4 regions of the Serratia sp. Res13-Sevr-LER1-36-b genome follow, and region 2 is predicted to be linked to each of the others. Evidence: predicted binding sites of a transcription regulator. Region 2 holds the regulator's gene; each other region holds the start of a gene.
The links. The regulator PurR, encoded in region 2, represses purine synthesis genes. The targets are predictions, from matches to a motif close to CANGCAAACGTTTGCNTG.

Region 1 (7,849 bases), on a different contig from region 2:
AGTGGCGCCCGCTTCGGTGGCCCGGCAATGGCTGACCGGTGCTGGCGCGAAATTTAGGCAGGAAGGTGGCATGTCTGCACAACCGGTAGATATTCAAATTTTTGGCCGCTCGTTAAGAGTCAATTGCCCGCCAGAACAACAAGATGCGTTGAACATGGCAGCAGAAGATCTTAACCAACGGTTGCAAGATCTTAAAGTTCGCACTAGAGTCACAAATACAGAGCAACTCGTATTTATCGCAGCATTGAACGTCTGTCACGAACTTGCTCAAGAACGCTTGAAAACGCGTGACTATGCGGCCAATATGGAACAACGAATTCGTATGCTGCAACAGACCATTGAACAAGCGCTGCTTGAACAGGGTCGCATCTCTGAACGTCAGGATGCACAATTCGAATAACTTAAGTTGCTGGAGTTGAAGGCTCCGGCAATGAGTGAAAAATTTCTCTGAGATGTTTGCCAGCGGGCCAGTCCCCTGAGCCGATATTTAGTACCAACAGAATGTGATGATCCACGATCGGTGTGCATGCTCGGCCCGTCCGAGAAGCCTTAAGATTGTGACAGCACGTTCACCTTGAACCATGGGTTCAAGGGTTACAGCCTGCGACGGCATCTCGGAGATCCCTTCACCTGCGTTTTCAGTGTGTTAACTCACCACTACTGGCGAACCTAACACTATGTCTTTGCAACCTCAGTTCGCTCAGCAACGCCAACTTATCCGTAACGAAATACGCCAACGACGCCGTGCCTTAACGCCCGCTCAACAGCATGATTTCGCCCAGCAAATGGCCAGCAATATTGCGCAACATCCACGCATTCAGGCAGCCAGACACATTGCGGCGTTTCTCTCTTTTGATGGCGAACTAGATACAGGCCCGCTGATCGAGCGGCTGTGGCAGCTGGGTAAACGGGTTTATCTGCCCGTTTTGCATCCATTCAGCCCTGGTAACCTGTTGTTCCTGCATTACACTGCGCAAACGCCGCTGGTGAGTAACCGCTTCAAAATCCTTGAGCCAGCGCTCGATGTCCGCCACGTCTTACCTGTGTCACTGTTGGATGTGGTATTGACGCCGATGGTCGCCTTCGATTCGGCAGGGCAACGTCTGGGGATGGGCGGCGGGTTTTACGATCGCACCTTACAAAACTGGCAACACGCAGGCCCCTATCCGCTGGGGATTGCGCACGATTGCCAACAAGTTAGCGCCCTGCCGGTGGAGCAATGGGATATCCCTCTGCCAGAGATTATCACCCCATCACAAACCTGGGCCTGGCCAATCTCCGCATAGCAAAAGGCCGGATTGCTCCGGCCTTGGTGTTCCGTCGGTTACCGATTACAGCAGTAAGCGGGCGCGGATGGTCCCTTCGATCGCTTTCATACGTTGCAACGCTGCATCAGCACGTTCAGTTTCCGCCTCGATATCGATAACCACGTAGCCGATTTCCGAGCTGGTCTGCAGATACTGGGCCGCGATGTTCACCCCTTCTTCAGCGAAGATCTGGTTAATCTGCGTCAGGATGCCTGGGCGGTTTTCATGAATATGCAGCAAACGGCTGGCGTTCGGGCCATGTGCTGGCAGCGACACCTCTGGGAAGTTGACCGCAGACAGCGTTGAGCCGTTATCGGAATACTTCGCCAGCTTGCCAGCTACTTCATCACCGATGTTCTCCTGCGCTTCCTGGGTTGAACCGCCGATATGCGGCGTCAACAACACGTTATCGAACTCGCACAGTGGAGAATTGAACGGATCGCTGTTGGTTGCAGGCTCTTCCGGGAACACGTCGATTGCCGCACCGGCCAGATGGTCGCTCGCCAAGGCGTTACAGAGTGCCGGGATATCCACCACGGTGCCGCGTGAGGCGTTGATCAGGATCGCACCTGGCTTCATCAGCGCCAGCTCTTCGGGGCCGATCATGTTCTTGGTCGACAGCGTTTCCGGCACGTGCAGCGTGACCACGTCGCTCATATTGAGCAGATCGGACAGATGGCGCACCTGTTGGGCATTACCCAGCGGCAGCTTGTTCTCGATGTCGTAGAAGAACACTTTCATCCCCAGGCCTTCCGCCAGGATGCCGAGCTGAGTACCGATATGGCCATAGCCGATGATCCCCAGCTTCTTGCCCCGCGCTTCATACGAGCCCACGGCCAGTTTCTGCCACTGGCCACGGTGTGCCTTGGCGTTGGCCGTTGGGATCCCGCGCAGCATCAACAGCAGCTCACCCAGCACCATTTCGGCCACGGATCGAGTATTGGAGAAAGGCGCGTTAAACACCGGAATGCCGCGTTTGGTCGCCGCTTTCAAATCAACCTGGTTGGTGCCGATACAGAAACAGCCCACCGCAACCAGCTTCTCTGCGGCCGCGAAGACTTCCTCGGACAAATGCGTGCGCGATCGGATACCCACGAAGTGTGCATCACGGATCGATGCCTTCAGCGCTTCGGTGTCTAACGCACCTTTGTGATATTCGATGTTGCTATATCCGGCAGCACGCAGGTTATCCACGGTGCTCTGATGAACCCCTTCTACCAACAGGAACTTAATCCTGTCTTTCTCCAATGATACTTTTGCCATTTACCCGACCCTATGTTCAGACTTCAGAAGCGGCTGTTTTCCCCTTTATACCCGTCATCCTTTAAACCACACGACGGGGATAGCTTTCAAATTGCCACCACACTGGCAGCAACCCAAAATCAACAGCACGTCCCTCCAACATAACAAAAATAACGCGCCCGGCAATACAAACGATTGCCTGCCCGTTAGCACAAGGCTCAGTGATGTCGATGGTTTCTGGTGGAAAATGCCATTGGGAAAGATTTAGGCAGAAGCTTAACGGAGGTTATTAACGGAATGTGACATATGTCACCAAATTCGCCCGTTTTAAGAAAAGATATTTTAAGACAAGAATTATGCGTGGCGGACCGTAAGCCAGTAAAAAGCGGCGAACCGGCTGAGACTTTGTCAGCAGGCTCACCGCTTTACGGCCAGATTATCTGACCACTTTTTTTACGCCATCCGGCGTGCCAACCAACGCGACGTCCGCGCCACGGTTGGCAAACAGGCCAACGGTAACCACGCCAGCAATGCCGTTGATTTTGTTTTCCAACGCGATGGCATCGAGGATTTCCAGGTTGTACACATCCAGGATCACGTTGCCGTTATCGGTTACGACGTTCTGGCGGTATTCCGGCAGGCCGCCCAGCTTGACCAGTTCACGAGCCACGTAGGAGCGAGCCATCGGGATCACTTCTACCGGCAGCGGGAATTTACCCAGCACATCAACCTGCTTGGTGGAATCGACAATGCAGATAAACTGACGGGCAATGGCAGCAATGATCTTTTCGCGGGTCAGCGCTGCGCCACCGCCTTTAATCATCTGCATGTGGCCGTTGATTTCATCGGCACCGTCAACGTAGATATCCAACGAATCCACTTCATTGCTATCGAAAACGTGGATCCCCAGGCTTTTCAGCTTGGCGGTCGACGCGTCTGAGCTGGATACCGCACCTTCGATCTGGTGTTTGATCGAACCCAGCGCATCGATAAAGTGAGCCGCAGTCGAGCCGGTGCCCACGCCCACGATAGTGCCAGGCTTCACGAATTCCAATGCTGCCCAGCCTACCGCTTTTTTCAGTTCATCCTGAGTCATGATGTGTTCATTGCCTATGTACGAAAACGTGTGCGTATTATAGGGTAAATCACTGACGGCAACTTAGGCTAAAACACACTTATTTAACCTGACGCACATTTCTGCTCCTCCCTACGACGCCCGCTCTGAAAAGAGCGGCGGGATTTTTTCACCTGAGAAAGTGCAAAAATGTGGCATAGTGCCTGAATCAACTTACTAAAAGGGATCTTCTCTCCGATGAAACGCCCAGACTATAGAACGCTGCAAGCGCTGGACGCGGTGATCCGTGAGCGTGGCTTTGAGCGCGCGGCACAAAAACTTTGCATCACCCAATCGGCGGTATCCCAGCGCATCAAACAGTTGGAAAACCTGTTCGGCCAACCGCTACTGGTACGCACCGTGCCACCGCGCCCAACCGAGCAGGGTCAAAAACTGCTGGCCTTGCTGCATCAGGTCGAACTGCTGGAAGAGGAGTGGTTAGGGAATGACAATGGGGTCGATACGCCGCTGTTGCTGTCACTGGCGGTCAACGCCGACAGCCTGGCAACCTGGCTGTTACCGGCGCTAAAGCCGGTGCTGGCCGATTCTCCGGTACGCCTGAATTTGCAGGTGGAAGACGAAACCCGCACGCAGGAACGTCTGCGCCGGGGCGAAGTGGTGGGTGCGGTGAGTATCCAGCCGCAGCCGCTGCCGAGCTGCCTGGTCGATCGGTTGGGCGCGCTGGATTATCTCTTTGTCGCCTCGAAAGCCTTTGCCGAACGCTATTTCCCTAATGGCGTGACCCGTTCTGCCCTGCTGAAGGCACCAGCGGTGGCATTCGATCATCTCGATGATATGCATCAGGCGTTTTTACAGCAGAACTTCGATCTCTCGCCGGGCAGCGTTCCCTGCCATATCGTTAACTCGTCAGAGGCGTTTGTTCAGTTGGCACGGCAAGGCACCACCTGCTGTATGATCCCGCATTTGCAGATTGAGAGAGAGCTGGCCAGCGGAGAACTGATCGACCTGACACCGGGCCTGTTCCAGCGCCGTATGCTGTTCTGGCACCGCTTTGCACCGGAAAGCCGCATGATGCGTAAGGTCACCGATGCGCTGCTGTCGCATGGGCATCAGGTGTTAAGGCAGGATTAAAGGCGCAGCATGACGCCGCGCCCAGGCAAGAGATTGCTTACTGCGCGGCGTTGGTTTTCAGCTCGAACACCACGTCCACCTGATCGTCGAAGTGAATGCTTTGCTGCTCGTAAGTCTGAGCGGCATCGCTTTCCGGTGCCGCAGAAGCGGCTTTAAACATGCGAGCTACCGGCATCGGCTGGTAGTTGGCAACGTGATAGCGAATGCTGTACACCGGCCCCAGCTTGGCCTTAAAGCCCTGCGCCAACGAAGCGGCTTGCTGAGTGGCATTTTCAATCGCTTTCTGACGAGCCTGCTCGCGATAAACCTCTGGCTTGGCTACCCCAAGCTCAACCGCACGAATTTCGTTCAAACCCGATTTCAGCGCACCGTCCAACAGCTCGTTGAGTTTATCCAACTGGCGCAAGGTTACCTGCACCTGGCGCACGGCCTGGTAGCCTTTCAGCTGCGATTCACCGGTTTTCAGATAGTCATATTCTGGCTGAGTACGCAGGTTGGCCGCATTGATATCTTTCTTTTCAATGCCGTTTTTCTGCAGGAAGTCAAAATACTGCGCTACGCGTTCATCAACCTGTTTTTTCGCCTGGGCGGCATCTTTGGCAGAGACGCTGACTTCGATCGCCAGCGTAGCAATATCCGGGGTGGCGTCCACGCTGGCCGTACCGGAAGTGACCACATGCGGCCCTTCAGGTACTTCTGCTGCCTGCAGCGCCAGAGGTAACGTGCCTAATCCAATCATTGCGGCCATGGCCAATGCTTTAAGCTTCACAGTGTCTCCTTGAATGACTAAATGCTTGCCTTCAAAGCTAACACATCCTGCCGCCCTTGGAATTCGGATTAGTGACAAATATAAGGGCTAATCGGGCTGTAGGGGCGCCGCATGCTGCGCCCGGCTCGCTCCTACGGCCGATTATTACCAATTAGCGGTTAGCCCATGCCAGGCCAATTGCAGTGCAATGACCCACATCACCAGCCCGACCAGAACGTTGATAATCCGTTGTGCCGTCAGGGTTTTCAGCCACGGAGCCAGCCATGAGGCCAGCAATGCCAAGGCAAAGAACCAGACGACCGAAGCACTGACCGCGCCAAGGGCAAACCAGGATCGAATGTCTGGCGTCAGTTGCCCTCCCAGGCTGCCGAGCACCACAAAGGTATCGAGGTACACGTGCGGGTTCAGCCAGGTGACAGCCAACATGGTCACCACAATGCGCCAGCGGTTTTGCTTCATCTCTTGCGCCGCTGTCAGCTCCAGATGTTGGCTAAACGCGGTACGGAAAGCCCCCCAGCCGTACCACAGCAGGAAAGCAACGCCGCCCCAGGTCACCAACGCCAATAGCATCGGTGAACTGCTGAGCAAGGCGCTACCGCCAAAGATACCGGCGCAAATCAGAATGATATCGCTCAACGCGCACAGCGAGGCGGTCATCAGATGATAATGGCGGCGGATCCCCTGGTTCATCACAAACACGTTTTGTGGGCCAAGCGGCAGGATCATCGCGGCGCTCAAGGCAAAGCCTTGCAGATAGATGGCTAACATGGTGTTCCTTCTGGCAATATCAGCGCCGGGAAAGCGGCGTGTGCTGTTCAACACGCGCATCATACGAAGAGAAAATTATTAGGGGAAATGGATATTTCTAATCAGGCATCAGTAATGCTAATGCTCAATCGTTACGGCGATGATCGATCCACTCTTCAATCTGAATCGGGAAGACATCTGGCGCCTTTCTCAACATCCGCCGCACCAGATCCAGCACGGTATGTTGTGATAGCGCCTCTTCCATACGTTGCTGGGCAATATTCATCACCTGGCGTACGCCGCAAATGCCTTCACAGGCCCAGTCGGGCGCAGCTGCATCAAATACGGCCAAGCGTTGGCGTATCTCTTTGCAGTCGAAGATTGCCTTTTCACCGTCGATAGCCGCCACGATATCCAGCACGGTGATCTGATCGGCCGGTTTGGCCAGCCGGAAGCCACCGCCTTTACCCTCGGTGCTTTCAACCAGTTTAGCCTTGGAAAACTTGGTGAATATCTTGGCCAGGTAGTCATAAGGCACACCCTGCAATTCGGCGATTTCACGCACGCTCATCTCGCGCCCTTCGCCTTTGCTATCGACCATACACATCAGGCTATGGATGCCATACTCCACCCCGGAACTGTAGAACGCCATGTGTTCTCCGCACGATTAATTCTGAGTTAAATAGTAATTTCTTCCCTTCGACGATGCAATGCCAGCATACCTCCACGCCATAAATAATTAAAAGATAATAAAATTCAATTAATTAAACAAACCACATCCGGAATGGCGTGTAAAAGGCTTGATGATCTTAACTACGATCAATATAGTCGCAGTTAAGCAATTGAACCAATGTGCAGATGAAACAACAGCGGAGTGACAGTATGAAACAACAAATTCTTATTCTGGGTGCCGGTTTTGCAGGGATGTGGGCGGCATTGAGCGCGGCACGATTAGCCGATCTCCACGGTCGTCACGATATCGAGATTACCGTACTGGCCCCCCAGCCTGAGCTGCGCATCCGCCCACGTTTCTATGAGTCCGAGGTGGAAAACTACGCCGCTCCGCTGCTGCCATTATTCGCAGTAACCGGGGTAAAATTCCTCGCCGGGGTTGCCAGTGAGATTGATAGCGCTGGCCAGCAGGTTTGGTACCGCAACGAGCAGGACCAACTGACTGCCGTACGTTACGATCGTCTGATCATGGCGACCGGTAGCCACATCACTCATGCCCTACCAGGAGCACAGCAGTACGCCTTCGACGTCGATAAAATGGAGAGCGCAGCCCGCCTGGAGCGGCATCTTGCTGCGTTGGCCGAGCAACCTGAGACCGCCGCACGTAATACCGTCATCGTTTGTGGCGGCGGCTTTACCGGTATTGAGGTGGCCACCGAAATGCCTGCACGCTTACGGGCGATCCTCGGTGACTCAGCTGCAATTCGTGTGATTGTCGTCGATCGCAGCCCAGTAGCGGGAGGCCGTTACAGCGAGCAACTGCGCGACGTGATTAGCCAAGCCTCGGTAGAGTTGGGGGTCGAGTGGCGGCTGAATTGCGAGATTAAGGCCATTGACGAGAGCGGG
Region 2 (7,849 bases):
GTTGTAACGAAATAGTTATACCGGCCGTCTTTCAAGCTGTAGCTTGAAATCCATAGAGTATCTATCCGTCGCCTTGAAACTACAGCGTTGTTAGCTGAGGACACTAATCCCAGGATATAAACTAGGCAAGCACTGCTTTTTTGCCGTTGTGCGTTTGGTTTTCTGCCGTAACTGGGGCAAACTGCTTACAGCGCGTTGAACATAGTCATAAAGAAGAGGCCAACATGTTTACCGGTATCGTACAAGGCACCGCCCCGCTGGTTGCCATTGATGAAAAACCCAACTTCCGTACCCACGTTGTTGAAATGCCTGATGAGCTGTTACCAGGGCTGGAGTTGGGGGCCTCGGTGGCCCACAACGGCTGCTGTCTGACCGTCACGGAGATCGCAGGCAATCGCGTCAGCTTTGACCTGATCAAAGAGACCCTGCGGCTGACCAATCTTGGCGATCTTAAACTGGGTGATGTGGTCAATCTGGAAAGAGCCGCCAAGTTTAACGATGAAATCGGCGGGCACCTGATGTCCGGGCATATTATCTGTACCGCGGAAGTCACCAAGATTTATACCTCGGAAAATAATCGCCAGATCTGGCTGCGTATGCCGAATATCGATTTGATGAAATATGTGCTGCATAAGGGTTTCATCGGCATCGATGGCATTAGCCTGACCATAGGCGAGGTGGTCAATAACCGTTTCTGTGTGCATTTGATCCCGGAAACCCTTGAGCGCACCACGCTGGGTAAAAAGCGCCTGGGCGACAAGGTCAATATAGAAATCGATCCGCAAACTCAAGCGGTGGTGGATACCGTCGAGCGTGTGCTAGCCAATCGTGAGGCTGTGTTAGCTGTCACCAAGCCGCCAGTACCCTAAGCCTGAGAATCCTGTACCGATAACCCTACATAGGAGCCAAACGTGAAGTTTTATGGGAAAACGATGATGCTAGCGGCGCTGTTGGCGCTGACCGCCTGTTCAAGCTCCCCAGAACAGGCGAACTCACAGTCTGCCGAGGCTGAAGATGATACCTGCGGTGCATCGCAGTATCAGAATTATGTGGGTAAACCGTTGTCTGCGTTGGACGGGGTTAATATTCCCCAGCAGGTACGGACTATTCCTTATAACTCTATGGTAACCATGGACTTCAATCTAAAGCGCTTGAACTTCCTGGGTGACAGTGAAGACAAAATCATTCGCGTTTATTGCGGTTAATAACCCTTTACCCCAACCCTGTGGGTTGGGGTAAAGGATTTTAGCGGGGAACTCGCAGACCGCCTTCGACACCTTTAGGGCTGAATACTACCTGCCAAAGTTGAATATCGCGAGCGCGGAACGCTCCTGCGCAGGCATTAAGGTAATAACTGAACATCCTTTCAAAACGTTCGGAATAGCGCGATGCCAGCAGTGGCCAGCTCTGTTTGAAACGTTCATACCAGGCCATCAGGGTGCGATCGTAATCTGCGCCGATATTATGCCAATCTTCCATGACGAAACGGCCTTCGCTGGCCTGGGCAATATGTTTCACCGACGGCAGACAGCCGTTGGGGAAGATATATTTATTGATCCACGGATCAACGTTCATATCGGTCTCGTTGGAACCAATGGTATGCAACAGGAAAATGCCATCGGGTTTTAAATTACGTTCCACTACCTCGAAATAGGTTCGGTAGTTCTTCGGCCCAACGTGTTCGAACATGCCGACTGAGACGATGCGGTCAAACTGCTGGTGGAGATCGCGGTAGTCCTGCAGTAGAATTTCCACGTCCAGACCGGCACAGCGCTCTTGCGCCATTTTCTGCTGTTCTGCGGAGATGGTGACCCCCACCATGGAAACGCCGTAGTGCTTGGCCGCATACGTAGACAGGCCGCCCCAGCCACAGCCGATATCCAATACCCGCATACCAGGCCGCAGGTGCAGTTTTTCGCAAATTAGCCGTAGCTTGGCCTCTTGCGCTTCTTCCAACGTCGTGGCCTGTTGCCAATAGCCGCAGGAATATTGCATATAGGGATCCAGCATCTGGGTAAACAAATCGTTACCCAGGTCGTAATGCTCCTTGCCAACGATCCAGGCGCGTTTTTGGGATTGCAGATTGGTCAGGCGGGCGGCGGCAATACGCAAGATATCCTTCAGGTGGTGGGGCAGTTTCTTTTCCAGGCCAGCTGCGACAACCCGCTGAAAAAATATGTCCAGCCGTTCGCACTCCCACCAACCGTCCATATAGCTTTCGCCCAGCCCCAGAGAGCCGTCTTGCAGTACGCGTTTAAAGAAATTGGGATTATTGATCTGAATATCGAAAGGGCGTGAACCATTGATTTCAATACCGGCCATGCTAAGCATTTCATGAGCGATACGATACCAATGGTTATCCTGGATGCTCAGATCTTCTATACACGATGAACTCATAGCTTCTCCATCACCTTCTTCTGACTTATGATCCTGCAGAATTTAATGTAGCCAATTTCTACAGGGACATACGTATACCTACGGTAAAAATTCACCGTGGTGTCTGAAATTCGACTTGAACAGAGGAAATTTAAGAGACTCCCTGCGTCAAAGGACGCGGGTAAATGCAACCTTAAATAAAGTGTGATGCCATCCACGTACGCAGCAGTTGCTGCAATAAGAGCTTAGTATAACTGTTATTCTAAAAGGTCGTTTTTGAGTATAGGCTTGCCGAGGCGTAGACTCAACTGCAAATCGCGCTCGGCAAGAATTTTCATTAAGTGACTATTTACAGAGATAATTATGACACGGAGTCGACACGCTCCTGCCGTGTTACCTGCGTTTCATCCGTTCCTTTCCCACGCTGCATCAGATAGCCCAAGGCTGCTAAAAATACGGTAGCAACCATTACGGTAACCGTGGCTAACAGCGGTTGGGCGATAAATGCCGAAACCAACAGGCTGGCGATAAAACATAATCCCAGCTGTAGCGTGTTTTGCAGCGCAGCGGCTTTGCCGCTGTTGTTGGGGAAGGGCATCAACGCATTGGCCACTAAAATAGGATAGCTGGCACCGTTAACTAATGCCATAAAGCAGAACGGGATCAACAGTGTGGTCAACGTCGGTTCGCTCAGGGTGGCAATCAGATACAGTGCTACCATGCTGATGCCATAAGCTACCAGCAGCCATGGCAACAAGGTTTTGCCAGAAATGCGATTTAAGGCGCTACGGCAGCTGTAACCCCCCAATAAGAAAGCCAGCGTTTGTGGCACATAGCTTAGGCCAATATCGTTAGGGCTATACCCCATATCGCCGAGGATAAAGGGTGAGCCCGTCAGCCAGGCGAAGAAGCCGGCAGAACAGGCGGCAAAAACCATCACGTTGCCGCTGAAGACCGGGGATTTCAAGATCTGCATAAAGCCAAGGCTGGGCTTTTTATCGGCGGAAGGTACCAGTCTGCTACGGTCTTTCAGCAGTAAGGTGGGGATCAGCAGCAGGGCGGTAATCCCCAACAGCACGGCGAAGATGGCCCGCCATCCCATATGGTTGAGCAACCAGGCGCCTAGCAGCGGGGCCAGCGCCGGAGAGAGTGCGACCAGCGGCATAATGGAGGCGAAAACGCGGTTGGCTTTGCCATCGCGGTAACGATCAACCACGATCGCCTGCCAGGTGACGGCGGCGGAACACACGCCAATGGCTTGGATAAAGCGCAGTGACCACAGTTGTGCCACGTTTTCGACCCACAGCATACCTAGACAGCCGACGGCGAACAGTGCCAGGCCAATCAATAACACGGGCTTACGGCCAATGCGGTCAGACAGCGGCCCCCACAGCAACTGGGCGAAGGCAAAGCCTGCCAGGAAGATACTCAGGCTGGCGCTGATCGCCCCAGCGGAGATTTGCAGATCCTGCTGCATGGCCCCAAAGGCGGGCAGGTACATATCGGTAGCCAGATAGCCCAACATACTTAGGCCGGCCAGGTAGAACATAAATCCAAAATTTCGCATTGCTATTTCTCGTTAAAATTATGTTGTCGCAGGTTTTGAAGCGCCGGCAAGTGTATACGGCTGGATCTCTGCTTGTGAAACGGTAATATTTGCAAGGTGCTGTTAAAAAATTTGAAGGCAAAGTTATGTGGTCTGAATATTCACTCGATGTGGTAGATGCGGTGGCGCGAACCGGTAGTTTCAGCGCAGCGGCGCAGGAATTGCATCGCGTTCCCTCGGCGGTGAGCTATACGGTGCGCCAACTGGAGCAATGGCTGGCGGTGCCGCTGTTTGAACGCCGTCACCGCGATGTGGAACTCACGCCAGCGGGGGCGCTGTTTGTTAAAGAAGCACGGGTTGTTATCAAAAAAATGCTCGATACCCGACGACAGTGTCAGCAGGTGGCCAACGGTTGGCGCGGGCAATTGCGGATTGCGGTCGATCTGATCGTCAAACCTCAGCGCAGCCGCCAACTGGTGCTGGATTTTTATCGCCATTTCCCCGACGTAGAACTGATAGTGCAGCCTGAAGTATTCAACGGCGTGTGGGATGCACTGGTCGATGGTCGCGCTGAGATGGCCATTGGTGCAACGCGGGCGGTGCCGGTCGGCGGCGGTTTTGCCTTTCGCGATATGGGTTTTATGAATTGGCTCTGCGTAGTACATGCTAAACATCCGCTCGCCGCCTTGCAAGGAAAGCTGCGCGACGATCAACTACGGCCTTATCCCTCGTTGCTGTTGGAGGATACTTCGCGCAATTTACCCAAGCGGGTGACCTGGTCGCTGGACAACCAGCGGCGGCTGACCGTGCCGGACTGGGTTTCGGCGGTAGATTGTTTGCGTGCCGGGCTGTGTGTGGGCATGGTGCCCGCGCATCGAGTATTGCCGTTGGTACAAAGTGGCGAACTGGTGGTGTTACCACTGCATGAGCCTTTCCCGCCCAGCGCCTGCTGCCTGACCTGGCAGCAAAACGCCCAGTCTCCGGCCATGGCCTGGCTGTTGGACTATCTTGGCGACAGCGAAACGCTGAATCAGGAATGGCTCAGTGAAGAGGGGCCGGGTGATTAATCGGGCGCGGCATATTGCGGCGCCCCTACGGAGAAATATGGGTTAAGAAATAGGACTTAGCGGCGGTAATCGACAAAAGGACCATCTGCCACGGAGCGACGCTCAATAAGTTTTGGATGCACTTCAATCACCTGCGACTCTTCACGCTTGCTGATGATGCGATCTAACAGCATGGTAAAGGCCATCTCGCCCAGGCGCTCTTTAGGCTGGTGAATGGTGGTCAGAGCGGGAGTGAAGTAGCGGGCATTACGCACGTTGTCGTAACCAATAACCGAGATATCCTGCGGTACACGCAACCCCAGCTCATCGGCGGCGCAAATCGCCCCCATGGCCATAATATCGCCGCCACAGAAAACGGCGGTTGGGCGATGCTTTTGCGACAGGATCTGATGCATGGCTTTGTAGCCAGATTCAGGCTCGAAATCCCCCTGCACGACCCATTCTTCGCGCACTTCGATGTTGGCTTCCTTCATGGCCTTCAGAAAGCCCTGGTGGCGACCTCCACCGGTATTACGCGCCAGTTGACCAGGAATGGCACCGATGTCCCGGTGGCCACGTTCGATCAGGTAGCGGCCTGCCAGGTAACCGCCCTCGAAGGCATTGTCGATAATGGTATCGGTGAAGTCTCCGCGCGCGGTACCCCAATCCATCACTACCATGGGAATATTACGGTAATCTTCCAGCATGCCCAGTAGCTGATCTGGATATTCTGAGCACATCACCAGCAGGCCATCGACGCGCTTTTGCGCCAACATCGCCAGATAGGCTTGCTGTTTATCCAGATTATTGTGCGAGTTACACAAGATCAGGGTATAGCCTTTGCTGTAACAGCTGTTTTCAACCGCTTCGATCACTTCGGCAAAATAGGGGGCCTCGCTCGAGGTGGCGAGCAAACCGATCGATTTGGTGTGATTGACCTTGAGACTGCGGGCTACGGCGCTGGGTGAATAGTGCAGCTCTTTGATGGCGGCCCAAACGGCCGTTTTGGTATCTTCGGCGACGAAACGCGTTTTATTGATAACGTGCGATACGGTAGTGGTAGAAACGCCAGCGCGTTTGGCCACATCTTTAATCGTTGCCATGTAAAAAATGACTCCTAAACCCACATGTTACAGCATGTAAGTATGATGTTAATCGTTTGCCTACGTAGATCCTTCCCCAGATAAGCGAAAACTGAGTTTTTAGTGCTGAAGTCGTAAATCGCTTGAACAGGGAGGGGCAGTTTATCGGTACGCAGTAGTGAACTGCGGATTTTGTCGCAAATTGAAGAAAAGTGGAAGAGCTAATCGGTAATTATCAGCGGGGAAATCAAAACAAGATTTTAATCACGGACTGTGGGAAAATGATTTGACGTATAAACTGTGTGGCTTATGCTCTGGAAAAGCCAATCTGAGAGGGAGTTGTATATGGATACCAATTTGAAGATGTCATTACTCACCACCGTGGGTGCTTTGGCAATGATTATTGCTTTCAGTTTTATTGCCGCATTGAACTGATCCGCAGCAGAAAAACAAAGGCGCAGCTTGATGCTGCGCCTTATTATTAGCTAGCCACCCGCCGTTAAGCCAGGTTTTCTGCCACGAACGCCCAGTTCACCAACGCCCAGAAGTTTTCCAGGTACTTTGGTCGCGCATTGCGGTAGTCGATATAGTAAGCATGTTCCCACACGTCAACGGTCAATAGCGGAACGTCTGCGCCGGTCAGCGGGGTTGCCGCATTCGAGGTGCTGACGATCGCCAGACTACCGTCCGCTTTTTTCACCAGCCAGGTCCAGCCCGCGCCGAAGTTTTTCACGGCGGCATCGGTGAACTGCTCTTTAAAGGCGGCGAAGGAGCCGAATGACTTATTGATGGCCTCTGCCACTGCGCCCGTTGGCTCGCCACCACCTTGCGGTGATAAGCAGTGCCAATAGAAGGTGTGGTTCCAGACCTGAGCGGCGTTGTTGAACACGCCGCCGGTGGAGGTCTTGACGATCTCGACCAGGGATTTGCCTTCGAACTCGCTGCCTTTCACCAGATTGTTCAGGTTAACCACATAGGTGTTATGGTGCTTGCCATAGTGGTATTCCAGCGTTTCTGCGGAAATGTGCGGTTCGAGAGCGTTTTTCTCATACGGTAATGCAGGTAATTCAAACGACATTGCTTTCTCCTTTTATAGACAATACGCCTCTCCGACGCTTTGGGCCGTGGGGCCGAGGGCGAAAAAACGCAATTGCACCACTTTTGTTATGGTTATTAATCTTAACAACTTTCCGAGCGAAAAGAACATCCAAAGTGTGCCAAGTGGCTGATTGATTAAAGTCGCAGCGGTTTTTGATTTTTGGGGGAGTAAGGCACGGCTGAGCAGCTGGCTCAGCCGTGCTAGGTCAACGAATGGTGGTCGGGGTCACTACGCGGCGGGCGCCAATGTAATGGTTCTGCCAATAGTCGTTATCCAACTGACTGATGCGAATTTCTTCACCGGTGCGCGGTGACTGGATGAACTTACCGTTACCAAGATAGACGCCAACGTGATCGGCGGTGCCACGGTTGTTGATGCGGAAGAACACCAGATCGCCTTTCTCCAGCTCATTACGTTTGATCGGCGCTGCATCACGCAGGTGGTACATTTCGTTGGCGGTACGCGGCATTTTGATTTTCACGACGTCTTTGTACGCGTAATAAATCAGCCCACTGCAGTCGAATCCTGTACCAGGTGAAGATCCACCCCAGCGGTAGGGTTTACCCATTTGCCCCATCAGCTTGGCCATGGCGGTTTGCTTGGCGTGCTGATAACGTTTTTTATGGGCGGCGGAAAGTTTCAACGGTTTTTCGCGGCCTGCCAGTTTTGCCGTAGCTTTGCCTTCTTCACGATGGCGACC
Region 3 (7,849 bases), 450 kb from region 2:
CGAAAGCTGCCAGCCACCAAAGTGGCTCTTCATAATGCGCCCTAACATATTGTGCAGCGCAATCAGGGCCGGTTCGCTCTCAAGGCGTTCACCGTATGGCGGGTTGCTGACCACCGTGCCTACCGGGCCTTCTGGCAGTGGGTTGGTCAGTTTGCTGACGTCATTAACGTTAAAGGTGATCAATTCGGCCACGCCAGCGCGGCGGGCGTTCCCCTTCGCCATTTCAATGACGCGGCGATCGATATCCGAGCCGAAGAAGCGTGACGGGGTTTCCTGCAGACCACGTTTCGCCCGCACCTGCGCTTCGGTGATCACTTCACGCCACAGTTCGGCATTGTGGCCGTTCCAGGCGGTAAAGCCCCAATGTTGGCGATGCAGGCCAGGCGCACGATCGGAGGCGATCATCGCCGCTTCGATCAACAGCGTACCGGAGCCGCACATCGGGTCCAGCATCGGCGCCCCTGGTTGCCAACCGGAGCGTTGGACGATCGCCGCCGCCAGGTTTTCCTTCAACGGAGCCTGGCCGGTAAGATCGCGATAGCCACGCTGGTGCAAACCTTCGCCGCTCAGATCGAGCGCTACGCTGGCCATATCACGCTGCAGGAAAACGTTGACGCGAATGTCCGGCTGCTGTTTCTCTACCATTGGCCGATCGTTGAGCTTGCGGGTAAAGCTGTCCACAATGGCGTCTTTGACTTTCAACGCACCATATTGGCTATTGCGGATCTCTTCATTGAGGCCGCTGAAGTGCACCGCAAAGGTTTTATCCAGGCCAAATATCGATGGCCAGTCAATGGCCTGCACACCGAGGTACAGATCCAAATCGCTGTGCACGCGAAATTCATTCAGCGGCAACAGAATACGCGAAGCCAGGCGGCTCCAGAGCAGGCTTTGGTACAGAAGACGATCGTCACCCTGAAAATGTACTCCCCCCTGCACCACTTTGCAGGAGTGAGCGCCAAGCCGCTCCAGTTCGCTTTTTAACAGTTCTTCCAGTCCACGCGCCGTGCTGGCAAACAGAGTGTTCATATCGTGCTTATCACCAAAAAGAAAATTGTTGCGCATTATAGCTAATCCAGACCGCTTGTCATAAAGTTGCTCCCTTCTATTTCATTTATCGCACGGAGGCAGGGGTGATCACGCTCTCCCGACTTTACGTTCATCCGGTCAAATCACTACGGGGTTTGCAGCTTTCTCACGCCCAGGTGGCCAGTCACGGCCTGGCTTTTGATCGCTCCTTCATGATCACCGAGCCAGACGGTACCTTCATCACCGCCCGCCAATACCCGCAGATGGTGCTGTTTACCCCGGCGTTGTTGGCCGATGGCCTGTTTCTGACCGCACCGGACGGTGAAAGTGCGGCGATCCGCTTCATTGATTTCGCCCCCGATGCGCAGCCGACCGAGGTGTGGGGCAACCATTTCACCGCGTTGATCGCGCCGGTGGCCATCAACAGTTGGTTAAGCGGTTATTTTCAGCGCGAGGTACAGCTGCGCTGGCTTGGGCCTGAATTAACCCGTAGGGTAAAGAAGCACCCGGAAATTCCGCTCTCCTTTGCCGACGGTTACCCTTATCTGCTGATTAATGAAGCCTCGTTCCAGGATCTGCAACAACGTTGCCCAAGCAGCATCAGGCTGGAGCAGTTCCGCCCGAACCTGGTGGTGACCGGTAGCCCGGCCTGGGCAGAAGATGGTTGGCAGGTGATCCGCGTCGGCGACGTGATGTTCGATCTGGTGAAACCCTGCAGCCGCTGCGTATTGACTACGGTCAGCGTGGAGCGTGGACGCAAACACCCGAGCGGCGAGCCGTTGAGTACGCTGCAACAGTTCCGCACTGCCGATAATGGCGACGTCGACTTTGGCCAAAACATGATTGCCCGTAACAGCGGTATTATCCGCGTCGGCGATAGCGTTGAAGTGTTGTCAACCAAACCGCCGCGGCCTTATGGGGCTGGCAAGGTCGTCGAAAGCCTGCAAGCACCGCAGGACAGCACCACCAGCGTGAGCATTGAATATCAAGGAAAGGTGTTTGCCGGTAATAACCAGCAGATCTTGTTAGAGCAGTTGGAGCAGCAAGGCATTCGCATCCCTTACTCCTGCCGTGCTGGCCTGTGCGGCAGTTGCAAGATAACGTTGGTGGAGGGCGAAGTTGCACCGCTAAAGAAAAGCGCAGTGGCCGCCAACGGCACTATTCTCTGTTGCAGCTGTATTCCTAAAAGCGATGTGAAGCTGGCGTAACGCTTATTACACTGCCCTGTCGTAAGCCGGGGCAGACTGTTCATCTGGGATGCAAGGCTTTAGGCGATCGTGCATCACTTTTATCGCATCCCCCAGCACCATGGTTCGCCCAGCCAACACCAGCTGATTTTGTGCCAGCAAGCACAGGCTGGCATTATCCCCGGCTTCCACCACCAGCAGACGCGCATCGACACCGCTATCCATCACCTTCACCGCCGCCAACTCGCCATTTTTAGGGCGTAGCGGATAGTGTTGCTGAGCAAAATGCCAGCTCTTGGGCATCAGAGGTTTAAGAAAACGAAAGGCCACCAGCGCATTTAATACCAACTCGGCACGTTGTTCATGGCTGAGCTTTATCTGTTTGCACTGTTCTTCATAATCAAAATAAAGCGCCGCATCATCGACGCAGAATGCGCATTCAGCGAAGGCATCCGGGGTTAGCATTTTTGCCGGAAAGCGTGAACGGAAGATCATACCATTGGCTAAATCGAGCATCAGTCGATCGTGCTCAGCGTCAAAATACCAACGCCAATTGTCATCAGGTTTTATCTTCATTACTTATCCTTCTCACCACATGCCAACGCAGTATTACGCAAAGGGCGATTTTATCACCAGAAAGGTTGCTTAAACATCGGATAATTCCGCTACCGAACAAAATATAGACGAGCCGGGGGCAGAAATAAACCCCCGGTCGAAAATGAAAGGCAAAATATTAGATATGGGTAACGATATCTTTAATCAAACGCGGTCCGTGGAAGATAAAACCGGAATAAATTTGTACCAAAGTTGCCCCGGCCTCCATTTTTTCCCGCGCCGCCGTCAGGGAATCAATTCCACCAACGCCGATAATCGGCAAGCGCCCTTGCAACTCCTGCGACAGACGACGGATCACTTCGGTGCTGCGTAACTGTACCGGACGGCCACTTAATCCCCCTGCCTGATCGCAGTAATTCAATCCCTGAACCAGTTTACGATCGAGGGTGGTATTGGTGGCAATGACCCCATCTATATTATGACGCACTAAACTGTCCGCTATTTGGATCAGTTCTTCCTCTGAAAGATCCGGCGCGATCTTTACCGCAACCGGCACATATTTGTGATGGCGAGCCTGCAATTGGGCCTGCTTATTTTTTATCGCCGCTAGCAGATCGTCCAACGCTTCACCATACTGTAAGGATCGTAATCCCGGGGTATTGGGTGATGAGATATTAATCGCGATATAGCCGGCATACGGATAAACCTTATCCATACAGATCAGATAATCGTCTTTTCCCTGCTCGACCGGCGTGTCTTTATTCTTGCCGATATTGATCCCCAGCACGCCGCCAAAATGGGATTTTTTAACGTTTTCAACCAGATTGTCTACGCCGTGGTTATTGAACCCCATGCGGTTGATCAGCCCTTCGGCCGGGACCAGGCGGAACAGACGCGGTTTATCATTGCCCGCTTGCGGACGCGGTGTAACGGTACCGACCTCAACAAAGCCAAAGCCCATCGCGCCAAAGGCATCAATGCACTCGCCGTCTTTATCCAGACCGGCGGCCAACCCTAATGGGTTGCTAAAAGAGAGCCCCATGCAGCTCACCGGTTTGCTCGGCACCGACTGACGGATAAGAAACTCTAGTGGGGTGCCGGTAATACGGCGCAGTTGACTGAAGGTCAATTCGTGTGCGCGCTCGGGATCGAGCTGGAACAAGGCTTTCCTGACGATGGGGTAGTACATGTACTCTCCTGATTTCCCGGTGATATCCTGCTGACTTGAGGTCGCAAGTAAATCGCTGTGCCTGATGGGGATACAGGTGTTGCGGTTATTTAGCGACAACCTCAAGTCAGCAGAATAGGCCTGTCGACCGGGGGCGTATTATCCGGTATCCCCTCGCCAATTGGAATTGATTAAAGGCAAAAAAAAGCGCGTTTAGCGCAATCGTTTCCCTTGTATGGAGCTACTTCCCCGCTTTTCCCTCTTTACGCATATCAAAATCAAAAAATGAGATTTAAAAATCACCCCCTTTTGCTGTTAGCTTTAAAACACTTTTCGAACATTAATTTAACATTGATAACTTTTCGATATAAGGAGTGGCGATGCGCGTTATTTCTCTGGCTGGCAGCCCAAGGCTCCCCTCACGCTCGGCGGCGCTGTTACAGCTGAGCCAACGTTGGTTGCAACAACAGCAGGTGGAAGTGATCCCCTATACCCTGCACGATTTCCAGGCGGAAGACCTGCTACGCGCCAATTTTAACAGCCCTGACATCAAAGCCTTCGCCGCGCAACTGGCCGCTGCGGATGGCCTATTGGTCGCCACGCCGGTTTATAAGGCATCGTTTTCTGGCGCGCTGAAAACCTTACTCGATCTGCTTCCTGAACGAGCGCTGGAACACAAAGTGGTTCTACCGCTGGCCACCGGCGGCTCCATCGGCCACATGCTGGCGGTGGACTATGCGTTGAAGCCAGTATTGACGGCGCTGAAAGCTCAGGAGGTGCTGCACGGCGTGTTTGCCGATGACGGCCAGATAGTGCTTAACGGTGAACAGGCCCAGCTATCCGATGGGGTGGCCGCGCGCCTGAACGAAGCGTTGGACAGTTTTTATCTGGCGCTCAGCCGCCGTAAACCGCCGGTGCTAAACACCGCCGCCTCTCTGTTAACCCGGCAAACCGCCTAAGGACATCATCATGCCGCTCTCTTTCCGCCGTTGGCTTAACACCGGTGCGTTGGCCGCCATCATGACGCTGGTGCTGATCAATACCGCTGTCGCACAAGATAACGCGCCTGCTCAGTTTCGTATCGGCTACCAAAAAGGTTCAGTGAGTCTGGTGTTGGCCAAAACCCATCAGTTGCTGGAACAACGCTTTCCTGCCACCCACATCAGCTGGATCGAATTCCCGGCGGGCCCACAGATGCTAGAGGCGCTGAACGTCGGCAGCATCGATCTGGGCAGCACCGGCGATATCCCGCCAATCTTTGCCCAAGCCGCCGGGGCCGACCTGCTGTACGTCGGCGTAGAGCCGCCAAAACCCAAGGCGGAAGTGATCCTGGTGCCGGAAAATAGTCCGATTCACCGCGTCGCCGAGTTGAAAGGCCACAAAGTAGCCTTCCAGAAAGGCTCAAGCTCACACAACTTGCTGCTGCGGGCACTGCAAAGGGACGGCCTCAAGTTTACCGATATCCAACCGGTTTATCTGACGCCCGCCGATGCCAGAGCAGCCTTCCAACAGGGCAACGTCGATGCCTGGGTGATCTGGGATCCCTACTATTCTGCCGCGTTGCTGCAAGGCAGTGTGCGGGTATTGACCGATGGCAGCGAATTGAACCAGACCGGCTCTTTCTACCTGGCCGCTCGCCCTTATACCGAAGCCAACGGCCCGTTCATCCAGCAGGTGCTGGCGGTGCTGACCCAGGCCGATGCGCTGACGCATAGCGATCGGGCGCAGAGCATTACCCTGCTGGCCAAGGCGATGGGCTTACCGGAAGCGGTGATTGCCAGCTATCTGGATCATCGCCCGCCAACGGCCATCAAACCCTTAGGGGACGCCACCATTGCTGCCCAGCAAAAAACCGCCGATCTCTTTTTCGCCAACCGGTTGGTTCCGGTTCAGGTCGATATTTCTCAACGCGTCTGGCATCCAGCCGCACAATAATCAGGAGAGAACCCTATGAGCATTAACGTATTCTGGTTTTTACCGACTCACGGAGATGGCCACTATCTGGGAAGTTCGGAAGGGGCACGTGCGGTCGATTACGGTTATCTTCAGCAGATCGCCCAGGCTGCTGACCGGCTCGGTTTCGGCGGCGTGCTGATCCCAACGGGGCGTTCCTGCGAAGACTCTTGGCTGGTTGCCGCGTCATTAATTCCGGTCACGCAACGGCTGAAATTCCTGGTGGCCCTTCGCCCTGGCATCATCTCCCCGACCTTGGCAGCCAGGCAGGCCGCCACGCTGGATCGCCTTTCCAATGGCCGCGCCCTCTTCAATCTGGTGACCGGTGGCGATCCGGAAGAGCTGGCAGCGGAAGGTTTGCACCTTAACCACACCGAACGCTATGAGGCCTCCGCCGAATTTACCCATGTGTGGCGCAAAGTGCTGGAAGGTGAAACCGTCGATTTCGCCGGTAAGCATATTCAGGTGAAAGGCGCCAAGCTGCTGTTTCCCCCGGTGCAGCAACCTCGCCCACCGCTGTATTTTGGCGGTTCTTCAGAGGCGGCACAGGATCTGGCAGCCGAGCAGGTCGAACTGTATCTGACCTGGGGAGAACCCCCTGCCCAAGTGAAAGAAAAAATAGAGGAAGTACGAGCTAAAGCAGCTGCCCTGGGGCGTAAAGTCCGCTTCGGTATTCGCCTGCACGTCATCGTGCGCGAAACTACCACAGAAGCCTGGCAGGCAGCCGAGCGTTTGATCGCCAACCTCGATGATCAAACCATTGCGGATGCGCAGAAAGCCTTTGCCCGCTTCGACTCCGTTGGCCAACAGCGTATGGCGGCCTTACACGGCGGCAAGAAAGACAATCTGGAAATCAGCCCTAATCTGTGGGCCGGTGTCGGACTGGTGCGTGGCGGTGCAGGCACGGCGCTGGTGGGCGATGGTCCGACGGTCGCTGAGCGTATTCAGGAATATGCCAATCTGGGTATCGATACCTTTATTCTTTCCGGTTACCCGCATCTGGAAGAGGCCTATCGCGTAGGTGAACTGCTGTTCCCGCATCTCGATCTGGCGGCCAGCGAACAACCGACCCAGCTGCGTGCGATCAAGCCGCAGGGCGAAGTGGTCGCCAATATCTATGTCCCACAAAAAGTGTCACAAAGCTGAGGAGAACAGTGATGGCGATCGGTGCACAACAAATTCTGCATCGGCTGGCCCCCTGGGCTTTGCCGGTCGCGCTGGTGATTGGCTGGCAGACCGCCGTTGAGGCTGGCTGGTTATCTAACCGTATCTTGCCCGCGCCGAGCGCCGTAGTGGCTGCCTTTTGGGCCTTGACCAAGAGTGGCGAACTGTGGCAACACCTGACCATCAGCAGTTGGCGCGCGCTGATTGGCTTCAGTATCGGTGGCAGCATTGGCCTGGTGCTGGGATTCATTACTGGCCTGTCCCGCTGGGGAGAACGTCTGCTCGACAGCTCGGTACAGATGATCCGTAACGTGCCGCATCTGGCTCTGATCCCGCTGGTGATCTTGTGGTTCGGCATTGACGAGTCCGCCAAAATCTTCCTGGTGGCGCTGGGTACGCTATTCCCGATCTATCTGAATACCTATCACGGCATCAAGAATATCGATCGTGGCCTGCTGGAAATGGCGCGCAGCTACGGCCTGAGCGGCTTTGGCCTGTTCACGCAAGTGGTACTACCCGGCGCGTTGCCTTCGATCATGGTCGGCGTGCGTTTCGCCCTCGGGTTTATGTGGCTGACGCTGATCGTCGCCGAAACTATCTCTGCCAACTCGGGCATCGGTTATCTGGCGATGAACGCCCGTGAATTTCTACAGACCGATGTGGTGGTGGTCGCCATTATTCTGTATGCCCTGCTCGGCAAACTGGCCGATGCCTGCGCACAACTGCTCGAACGTGTCTGGTTACGCTGGCATCCGGCCTATCAACTGAAATCAGGAGAAGCATAATGACGGCC
Region 4 (7,849 bases), 110 kb from region 2:
GGCGGCCAACTGCCCTGCACGGTGATTTTCCGAGGAGAAGTCCGTTAATGATTTGCGATCCTTTCGAGTTCCAGAGCGGCCAACTGCCGCTGTTGATCAGTATTCCCCATGCCGGCACCCGCTTGACGCCAGCGGTTGAGAAAGGGCTAACCGATGAGGCCCGCCCCCTGCAAGACACCGACTGGCATATCCCACGGCTGTACGATTTTGCCCGTGCCATGGGGGCCAGCATCCTGGTCGGTAACTATTCGCGCCTGGTGATTGACCTCAACCGCCCGGCAGATGACAAACCGCTCTACACCACTGCCACCACCGGTCTGTTTCCGGATGTGTTGTTCGATGGCCGCCCCAGTTTTCTTCCGGACGCCGCCCCTTCGGACGAAGAAAGGGCCGGATACCTGCAAAACATCTGGCAGCCCTACCATCAGCAACTACAAAATGAGCTGGCACGGCTAAAAGCCCAACACGGTTACGCCTTACTGTTTGACGCCCACTCGATCGCCTCCGTGATCCCGCGCCTGTTCGACGGCAAACTACCCGATCTCAACCTGGGCACCAACGGGGGGGAAAGCTGCCCAGCTTCACTGAGTGACAGGCTGGTCACCTGTTGTCAGCAGCAGCAACAGTTCAGCCACGTGCTCAACGGACGTTTTAAAGGGGGCTACATCACCCGTGCCTATGGTCAACCGCAGGAAAACCAGCACGCGGTGCAGCTGGAGCTGGCACAGGTGAACTATATGTCCGAGCAGACATTTGAATTTGATGCCGCCCGTGCCGCACCTTTACAACGCCTGTTGCAGCAGATGATAGAAAGCATGCTGGCCTGGGGCGAGCAACAACGCTAATCCGCCACAACTCCGGTGCCGCTATTGCGCCGGAGTTGACCTTGACCTCACCATTATCCCCTCCTGTCTTTCACGCCCTTCCATGACGATTTGAGCACTGCATCCCAATTTTGATGGAAAGGTTGCCCACTGGTCTGAACAGCGCACAAAACAGCGGCCCGTGACTTTTGCCTTGCGCCACAATTGGGCCTCTTTCATCCCATGCCCACCCGTTGCAAGCCAGAGATCAGGGATTGAAAGACCACCCTTGCCATACCCGCCATCCACTTCTTTATCCTGGCTGCGGTAGACACTCGTGTGTAGTCGGCCACGGTGATGTGTGGCGTTCGTTATCTCAGGAGGAAACTATGTCTGACACCCCGCTAAACTGGCGCGCCGCACAGGCAGCCGCCGCTCAACTGTTGGCAGGCTGGCAAACCGCAGGCCAACCCGGTGGGGCAATCACCCTGTTTGACACCGATATGACCCAGGCGGTGGTGTGTGCTGGGCTGGCCGATCTGGCACGCCGCGATCCTTTCACTGCCGATACCGTGGTGCGCTATACCTCCATCACCAAACATATTTTTGCCGCGCTGGCGCTCAATGCCACCGATAACGCCCTGCAGCTTGACGAGCGCCTTGGCAGTCTACTGCCCGAATTGCAGGGACAACTGGCGGAGGTGACGGTAGGCCAGGCTTTGGACATGACCAGCGGGCTACCTGATATTCGGCAAACGTTGGGGCTGCTTGGCGTCTCGGTCAACACCGTCAGTGAGGCCCAGCCAGTGATGGATTTTATCCATGGTTTAACCCGGCTCAACTACCCGGCGGGCAGTGAGATCACCTACACCAATACAGGCTATCGTCTGGTAGAGGCGGCGTTGAAGACTAAAGGATACGCTTTTAATGATCTGGTTCAGCAGCATCTGGCCCGCCCTCTGGACGTACAGCTACAAGCCCCCGAGAGCTGGTTTGATGTGGTGCCTGGGCTAGCTCCAGGCTATTGGCACACGGGCAACGGTTGGCAGCAGACCAGCGCCGGTTTGCATCTCTCCGCCTCTGGCAGCCTGACAGGGAGCGCCAACGCCCTCACCCGCTGGTTACAATGCCTGCTGGCCAATAAAGGCCCTGGTAAAGGGATCCTGACGCAGCTAAGTGCCCCGCGTCGGCTCAGTCAGGGTCAAATAAGCCATTACGGACTAGGGCTGGCGCAAACGCCACTTGGCAGCCAGACATTGCTGGGCCATGGCGGTTCTCATGCCGGTTATAAGACCTATTTTCTGCTAGCGCCAGACCGGCAAGCGGGTGTCCTGCTGGTCGCCAACCGTGAGGATTGTGACAGCTTTGCCATCATTTTACAGGTGATGGCGGCGCTGCTGAATGAACCACTGCCCCAACGCAGCACGGCGATCCCAGATGGCATCTACGCCACCCGGGCGGAACCCTATTGGTTGGAAGTTAAAGGGGGCAACGTGGCTTATCTGGGCACCAACGAACCGCTGTATCAAAGTGAAGACGGTTATGCGGTATCGCTCTCGGCCCATCAACCAATGCGCCTTAAGTGGACGGGTGAAGCCGTAGAAGGTGAAGTTGGCCACGTTGCACGCCGCTTTCTGCCTGTGGCTAGCGAAACGGTTTGTCTCAAGCAGGTTCAAGGGCAATGGTATCACCCACAATATCGCACCGCATTCGAAATTTGCGGCAACCAGATCCACATCGGGGTCGGCCCGGCGGTGCAAACCGGCACCCTGAGTTCGCTGGGGGACGGGCGGATATTGGTTGAAAGCAACGATGGGCCCAACCTGAATCGGTTTTGTCTGTATTTCCGTGGTTACCAGGTCGATCTGATCGCCAGCCGCAGCCGGGTACTTACGTTCAAAAAGAACATCAGCGCCCGTGCGTAAAGGTTCGCCGTGCTCTGTAGGGGCGCCGCATGCTGCGCCCGCCTAGCAGGGCGGTGTATCATTCACGCTAATTATTAAAAAATAGATCGTGGCCATCAGACAAAAAATTGTTCACGCTCAAAACTACTCATGATATTCGAGCAAATGCCGTAGATTTTTCTTGCGGCAAAATAAGCCATTCAGTAATTTTAGTGGGCCTCAAAAATGAGTAAACCTGCTCTTTTTCGTTGCACCTCAAAAACCATCTTATGTCATCGATAAATGATACTACTCAATTTCCCGCCGTCCCGTGCGGGAGTTCTTTTACTACTTTTCACTACTACAACGCCACTTTTTAGTCTTTTTTGTTGCTGTTTTGTTGCGAATAATTTACCTTTAGGCCTTGAAAAGCTCAACCACTCAGCGTGGCGACACCGCTATTTCTGGGCGTTTAGGAGTTATAACCATGCACATGACGTTGATGGAGTACATCCAGCTGCACTTCAATGGTGATATTTATCGCTATGCGCAATTTGAAGGTGTCAGCCGTGAGCAAATCCTCAAGTGGATCGACAATGAGTGCTACGTTATCAAGGGTAAATTGGTTATGCCGGTTAAACATTTACCCGCGGAAAGTTAGCTGTAATGATGAAAAAAAACCCCGCCAGTGCGGGGTTTCCTGTTTCTGATACCACGGAAAATCAGAAGTTATAACCGGCAACCAGGTAGTAACCCCAGCCGGTAGACTTGATTGGCCCCTGCGGCGTACCGATATCCACCCCATCATTCCATTGACCACCGTTATGGAAGTAACGAGCCACGAAGGAGTAATGCCAGTGATCGTAGTTCAGCGCTAAAATGTGGCTGGAGGCGATAGAGTTGCTGGTACGCGCCTGGCGGCCATCCACTACGAAGTTGTCGCTGCCCAGATCGGAGTCAAAGTCAAAGTTGGTGAAACCGATATAGCTCAGGTTGCCACCCCACATTTCGGTCAACGGCACAAAGTATTTCACCTTGAAGCGATAGCCGTCCCAGCTGTTCTCGTTGGATGCACCATAGTTCTGCCATTGGTATTTGGCATAAATGTTCATCGACAGGCTCATCGGCAGACCGGTATCGATATCGGTGCCTAGCCCCATATACCAGGTGCTTTGACGGGAGGCGTTGTTACGCCCCATGTCGTAAATGTAGTTGTTGGCAAAATACCACTCTTTGAACGGCCCAAAGCCCAGGTTGGTGCCGGTCAGTTTGTCGATGGAGAAGCGCGGTTCGATCTCCATAAACAGCGGTGAGCCTTTATCCCAGATACCACGGTTTGGGGTGTTACCGGTGCCGAAGAATTTTGGCACATCCACGTAACCATAGAAATCCAGCCAGTCTTTCTTGGCAAAGGCTTCATACTCCAGATACACGTCATTGTTCAGCTGCGGCCCGAAGCGGGTATGGTAGCTGCCTACTACGTTGACACTCTGATGCCACCAGTCTGAAAGATACTGGCTGTCTTTGCTTTCTGCCGCCATGGAAGCGGGGCTGAAAGACGCGGAGAGAAGCACACCTGCTGCGAGAGCTATTTTCTTCATTTTATTACCACATGCTGAGTGGGCCAATTCCCTGCCCGTTAGAATGATATGAGTCTGGCGACGCCTGCTGTAAACAAACGGTTACCTATTGCCGGTTGCCGTGCGCATTATAGAAAGCTCTCGCTGTAATAATCTGTGATCCAGTTAGGCATTTTACCATCGCGTAATCGATTGCGTTCTCATTTTATAAAATAAATTGCAGTGCAAAACATTTTTGATGTGATTTTCATCATGTCGGTAAATTTCAAACGACGATTTTTGGTGTCTTTGTGTTCAACACCAAATTTTAACCTGGGGTTAAAAAGCGCGTAAAAAAGCCGACGCTTATGTCGGCTTAGTGGCTGGCGGGCCCCTTATGTGGCGGACCGGTTGGTTTTATCAGCGGGCTCCAGGTACGGCTTTGGCAATGTTCTCTTGCCGGAATACCACCTCATCACCCGTGGCAATTTCCCATTGGCTGACCGGGATATCGACTTTCGGCGAGGCCACGACTACCGAGCCATGGATCAGCTTATCGTCACGGCGCAGGATCATCACATCCAACTGGTATTCATGCGGCAGGTTAGCGGTGGTTAGACGAACGATATCGCCGGTGCTGAAACTATGGCCATTTAGCGCTGGCTGCTGAATAAATTGAATATCTTTTCTCATTTTCCCGTTCCTTCTGGCAGAACACTTACCTTGAGATTAGCTCGAAATTCATTATTCTGCCGCCTGCGCAGGTAAAAAATAGGCCTCAGTCGGCGCGGGTGGCCCGCCAGCAAATCAGCGATCCTAGCGTTACCATCACCACCCCCTGCCAGAAGTTGAGGGTCAGTGCGGTGCTGAGTACCACGGCGGCAAATACCGATGACAACACCGGGGTAAAGTAAGATACGGTCGCCAGCAGCGTCATATTGCCATGCAGGATCCCAACGTTCCAAGCAGCATAGCCAGCCCCCATCGCCGTCCCCACGCACAGCAACGCCACCACAACCGGCAGGCTAAAGTGCATGCCGCTTTCATTACTGAAAGGATAAATCAGCCACAGTGCCAGAGCGGTCAGCGAGATAAACAGCACCACCGCGTTTTTGCCCTGGGCGATCCTCTTGGTCACGTTGCAATAGATGGCCCAAATCACCGCACCACTGAATGCCAGCCCGTAACTCAACGGATTGCTGCGCACGTTGGCCAGCATTTGCGCTGGTGACCAACCGCCGCTGCCACTCATGATCCAGCCAATCCCGAACAGGGAAAGCAACAAACCAGGCACAACCCACCATTTGGCCTTTTGCCCATTGAACAGGATGGCCATCAATACGGTAAAACAGGGCCAAAGATAGTTGATCATCCCCAACTCAATAGCCTGTGTGCGGTTGCTGGCAAAGCCCAACGACAGCGAAAGGCAAATCTCATACAGCACAAACAGCAGGCTGCCGAGGATCAGATAGGAACGGCGGAACTCGCGCAGCTTGGGAATGCCCATCACCACCAGCAGAAACAGCGTGCCCACGCTATAGATCATCGCCGCCCCGCCTACCGGCCCCAGTCCTTCACTGACGCTGCGGATCAGCCCAACCACGCTGCTCCATAACACAATGGCCAACAGGCCGAGCAAGGTAGCTTTATGGGAAGCAGACAACGGAGGCATTAGCGTAGGATCCAATTGGTTATTTTTGTGCGGTTTTTTACTCTACTGCCCTACCGGGGAAAAAGAAAGGGCGCAACGCTGCGCCCATACCTTTACTGCTGAGGCTGGCGCTCCAACTGCGGAGGAGGCTGGCGGAAACGACGGGTGAGATAGGCAAGATAGCCAAACCCGAGCGCCGCCCACAGCAGCCCCATGGTCAAGGAACTTTTTTCCAGGTTCAGCCACAAGATCCCTACCGTCAGCGCTCCCACCAGCGGCAAAATCAGGTAATGGAAGCGGTCTTTCCAGCTCTTATTGCGCCCTTGACGAATATAGAAGTGACTGATCACCGAAAGGTTGACGAAGGTAAAGGCCACCAGAGCACCAAAGTTAATCAGGGCTGTGGCCGTCACCAAATCGAAGGATAATGCCGATAACGCCACCAAACCAACCAACAGCACGTTAAGCGCTGGCGTGCGCCATTTAGGATGCACGTAACCAAAGAATTTTTCCGGGAACACATTATCGCGCCCCATCACATACAGCAGCCTGGACACGCTGGCATGGGAAGCCAGGCCAGAAGCCAGGGTGTTGATAAAGGTGATGCACAGGAATATGGACTGGAACAGCTTGCCACCCACATACAGCGCGATTTCCGGCAGTGCCGCATCCGGCTGTTTGAAACGCTCAAGTGTTGGGAAGAACAGCTGAATAAAGAACGACACGGCGATAAAGATCACCCCACCATAGAGTGCAGTAAGGAAGATAGCGCGGGGGATCACCCGGGCGGCATCAGGCGTTTCTTCACACAGCGTGGTGACGGCGTCAAAACCCAGAAACGAAAAGCACAGGATGGTAGCGCCGGTAATGATCGGCAATAGATGGGCGTTTTCACTGATAAAGGGTTGCAGACTCCACACCTGGCCAACCCCTTCGCCATTGTGCAACCCCCGTACCACCAGGAAGATAAACACCACGATAATCGCCACCTGCGCCACCACAAACAGGGTGTTGAAGTTTGCCACCAGGCTGACGCTTTTCAGGTTGATGGCGGTGATCAGGATCACAAACCCGACCACCCAGATCCACGGTGGGACCTCTGGGAACAGGGCCGTAAGATAAATTTTGGCCAATAGCGTATTGATCATCGGCAAAAACAGGTAATCCAGCAGTGATGACCAGCCAACGAGAAAACCCACGTGCGGGTTGATAGCCTTTTGCGCGTAGGTGTAAGCCGAGCCCGAGGTCGGGAACTGGCGCACCAGCTTGCCATAGCTGATGGCGGTAAACAGCACCCCGGCCAATGCCAACAGGTAGGACGCCGGAACGTGCCCGTCCGTCACGCCAGAAACGATACCGAAGGTGTCAAACACCGTCATTGGCGTCAGATAGGCCAGGCCCATCATCACCACTTGCCACAGTTTCAATGTCTTGCGCAGTTGCGGTTTGCCCGCGCCATTATCGTCGATGGCACTTATCGTCATTGGGTTATTCCTCACCGGCGTCCTGTACGCCAAGTTGGAAGAAGTCATCACCGTCGCGCACGGCTTCGCCAGGCCACAGGTAGCCCGCGGGAATGCGCCGGCGCGCGGTAGGATCGGGCTGAGGACGTCAGGCGTTTTTCAGCATCCACTCGATTTCGGTTTCGGTGATCAGCCGCTCAAACTGCTCCAGCTCATCGGTCTTACAGGCCAGATAGACGTGGCTGAAACGTTCGCCCAGCAGCGCATTGAGCACCGGCTGGTGTTCGAACTCATACAGCGCATCGCTCTGACGGATCGGGAACGGTAGCCCCTCTTGCTCCAGCCCGTTGCCGGTGACTGGCTCAAGCAGCGGTAACTGAGTGTCGAGGCCGTAGACAATCCCGGCCAGAATGGTTGCCATCACCAGATAAGGGTTGGCATCGGCCCCCGCCACGCGATACTCCACGCGGTGGTTGTCGCGATCGCCACA

Region 1: serA (phosphoglycerate dehydrogenase) is a predicted target of PurR. The motif match lies at 2,734-2,751, and genes of this name have one in related genera.
Region 3: pyrD (quinone-dependent dihydroorotate dehydrogenase) is a predicted target of PurR. The motif match lies at 4,155-4,172, and genes of this name have one in related genera.
Region 4: IMQ33_RS03895 (nucleoside-specific channel-forming protein Tsx) is a predicted target of PurR. The motif match lies at 4,448-4,465, and genes of this name have one in related genera.

Annotation. Positions count from the first base shown of each region.
Region 1 covers NZ_JADACK010000044.1:192,372-200,220, forward strand. The annotation lists gene zapA (cell division protein ZapA) at 71-400, shown strand; RNA gene ssrS (6S RNA) at 442-625, shown strand; gene IMQ33_RS24725 (5-formyltetrahydrofolate cyclo-ligase) at 678-1,286, shown strand; gene serA (phosphoglycerate dehydrogenase) at 1,332-2,570, opposite strand; gene rpiA (ribose-5-phosphate isomerase RpiA) at 2,986-3,645, opposite strand; gene IMQ33_RS24740 (LysR family transcriptional regulator ArgP) at 3,862-4,755, shown strand; gene IMQ33_RS24745 (oxidative stress defense protein) at 4,793-5,524, opposite strand; gene argO (arginine exporter ArgO) at 5,669-6,292, opposite strand; gene IMQ33_RS24755 (Rrf2 family transcriptional regulator) at 6,417-6,923, opposite strand; gene IMQ33_RS24760 (NAD(P)/FAD-dependent oxidoreductase) at 7,154-7,849, shown strand, end outside.
Region 2 covers NZ_JADACK010000005.1:721,687-729,535, forward strand. The annotation lists gene IMQ33_RS04395 (riboflavin synthase subunit alpha) at 225-869, shown strand; gene IMQ33_RS04400 (I78 family peptidase inhibitor) at 912-1,205, shown strand; gene cfa (cyclopropane fatty acyl phospholipid synthase) at 1,246-2,397, opposite strand; gene punC (purine nucleoside transporter PunC) at 2,738-3,943, opposite strand; gene punR (DNA-binding transcriptional activator PunR) at 4,069-4,989, shown strand; gene purR (HTH-type transcriptional repressor PurR) at 5,046-6,071, opposite strand; gene IMQ33_RS04425 (YnhF family membrane protein) at 6,396-6,485, shown strand; gene sodB (superoxide dismutase [Fe]) at 6,550-7,128, opposite strand; gene IMQ33_RS04435 (C40 family peptidase) at 7,355-7,849, opposite strand, start outside.
Region 3 covers NZ_JADACK010000005.1:267,273-275,121, reverse strand. The annotation lists gene rlmKL (bifunctional 23S rRNA (guanine(2069)-N(7))-methyltransferase RlmK/23S rRNA (guanine(2445)-N(2))-methyltransferase RlmL) at 1-1,029, opposite strand, end outside; gene IMQ33_RS02320 (YcbX family protein) at 1,134-2,237, shown strand; gene IMQ33_RS02315 (cell division protein ZapC) at 2,244-2,792, opposite strand; gene pyrD (quinone-dependent dihydroorotate dehydrogenase) at 2,950-3,960, opposite strand; gene ssuE (NADPH-dependent FMN reductase) at 4,320-4,898, shown strand; gene IMQ33_RS02300 (sulfonate ABC transporter substrate-binding protein) at 4,909-5,874, shown strand; gene ssuD (FMNH2-dependent alkanesulfonate monooxygenase) at 5,890-7,038, shown strand; gene ssuC (aliphatic sulfonate ABC transporter permease SsuC) at 7,050-7,841, shown strand; gene ssuB (aliphatic sulfonates ABC transporter ATP-binding protein) at 7,841-7,849, shown strand, end outside.
Region 4 covers NZ_JADACK010000005.1:611,623-619,471, reverse strand. The annotation lists gene hutI (imidazolonepropionase) at 1-48, shown strand, start outside; gene hutG (N-formylglutamate deformylase) at 48-845, shown strand; gene IMQ33_RS03905 (serine hydrolase) at 1,193-2,728, shown strand; gene IMQ33_RS03900 (hypothetical protein) at 3,174-3,347, shown strand; gene IMQ33_RS03895 (nucleoside-specific channel-forming protein Tsx) at 3,409-4,287, opposite strand; gene IMQ33_RS03890 (hypothetical protein) at 4,666-4,938, opposite strand; gene yddG (aromatic amino acid DMT transporter YddG) at 5,024-5,917, opposite strand; gene IMQ33_RS03880 (APC family permease) at 6,010-7,380, opposite strand; gene IMQ33_RS03875 (glutamine synthetase family protein) at 7,508-7,849, opposite strand, start outside.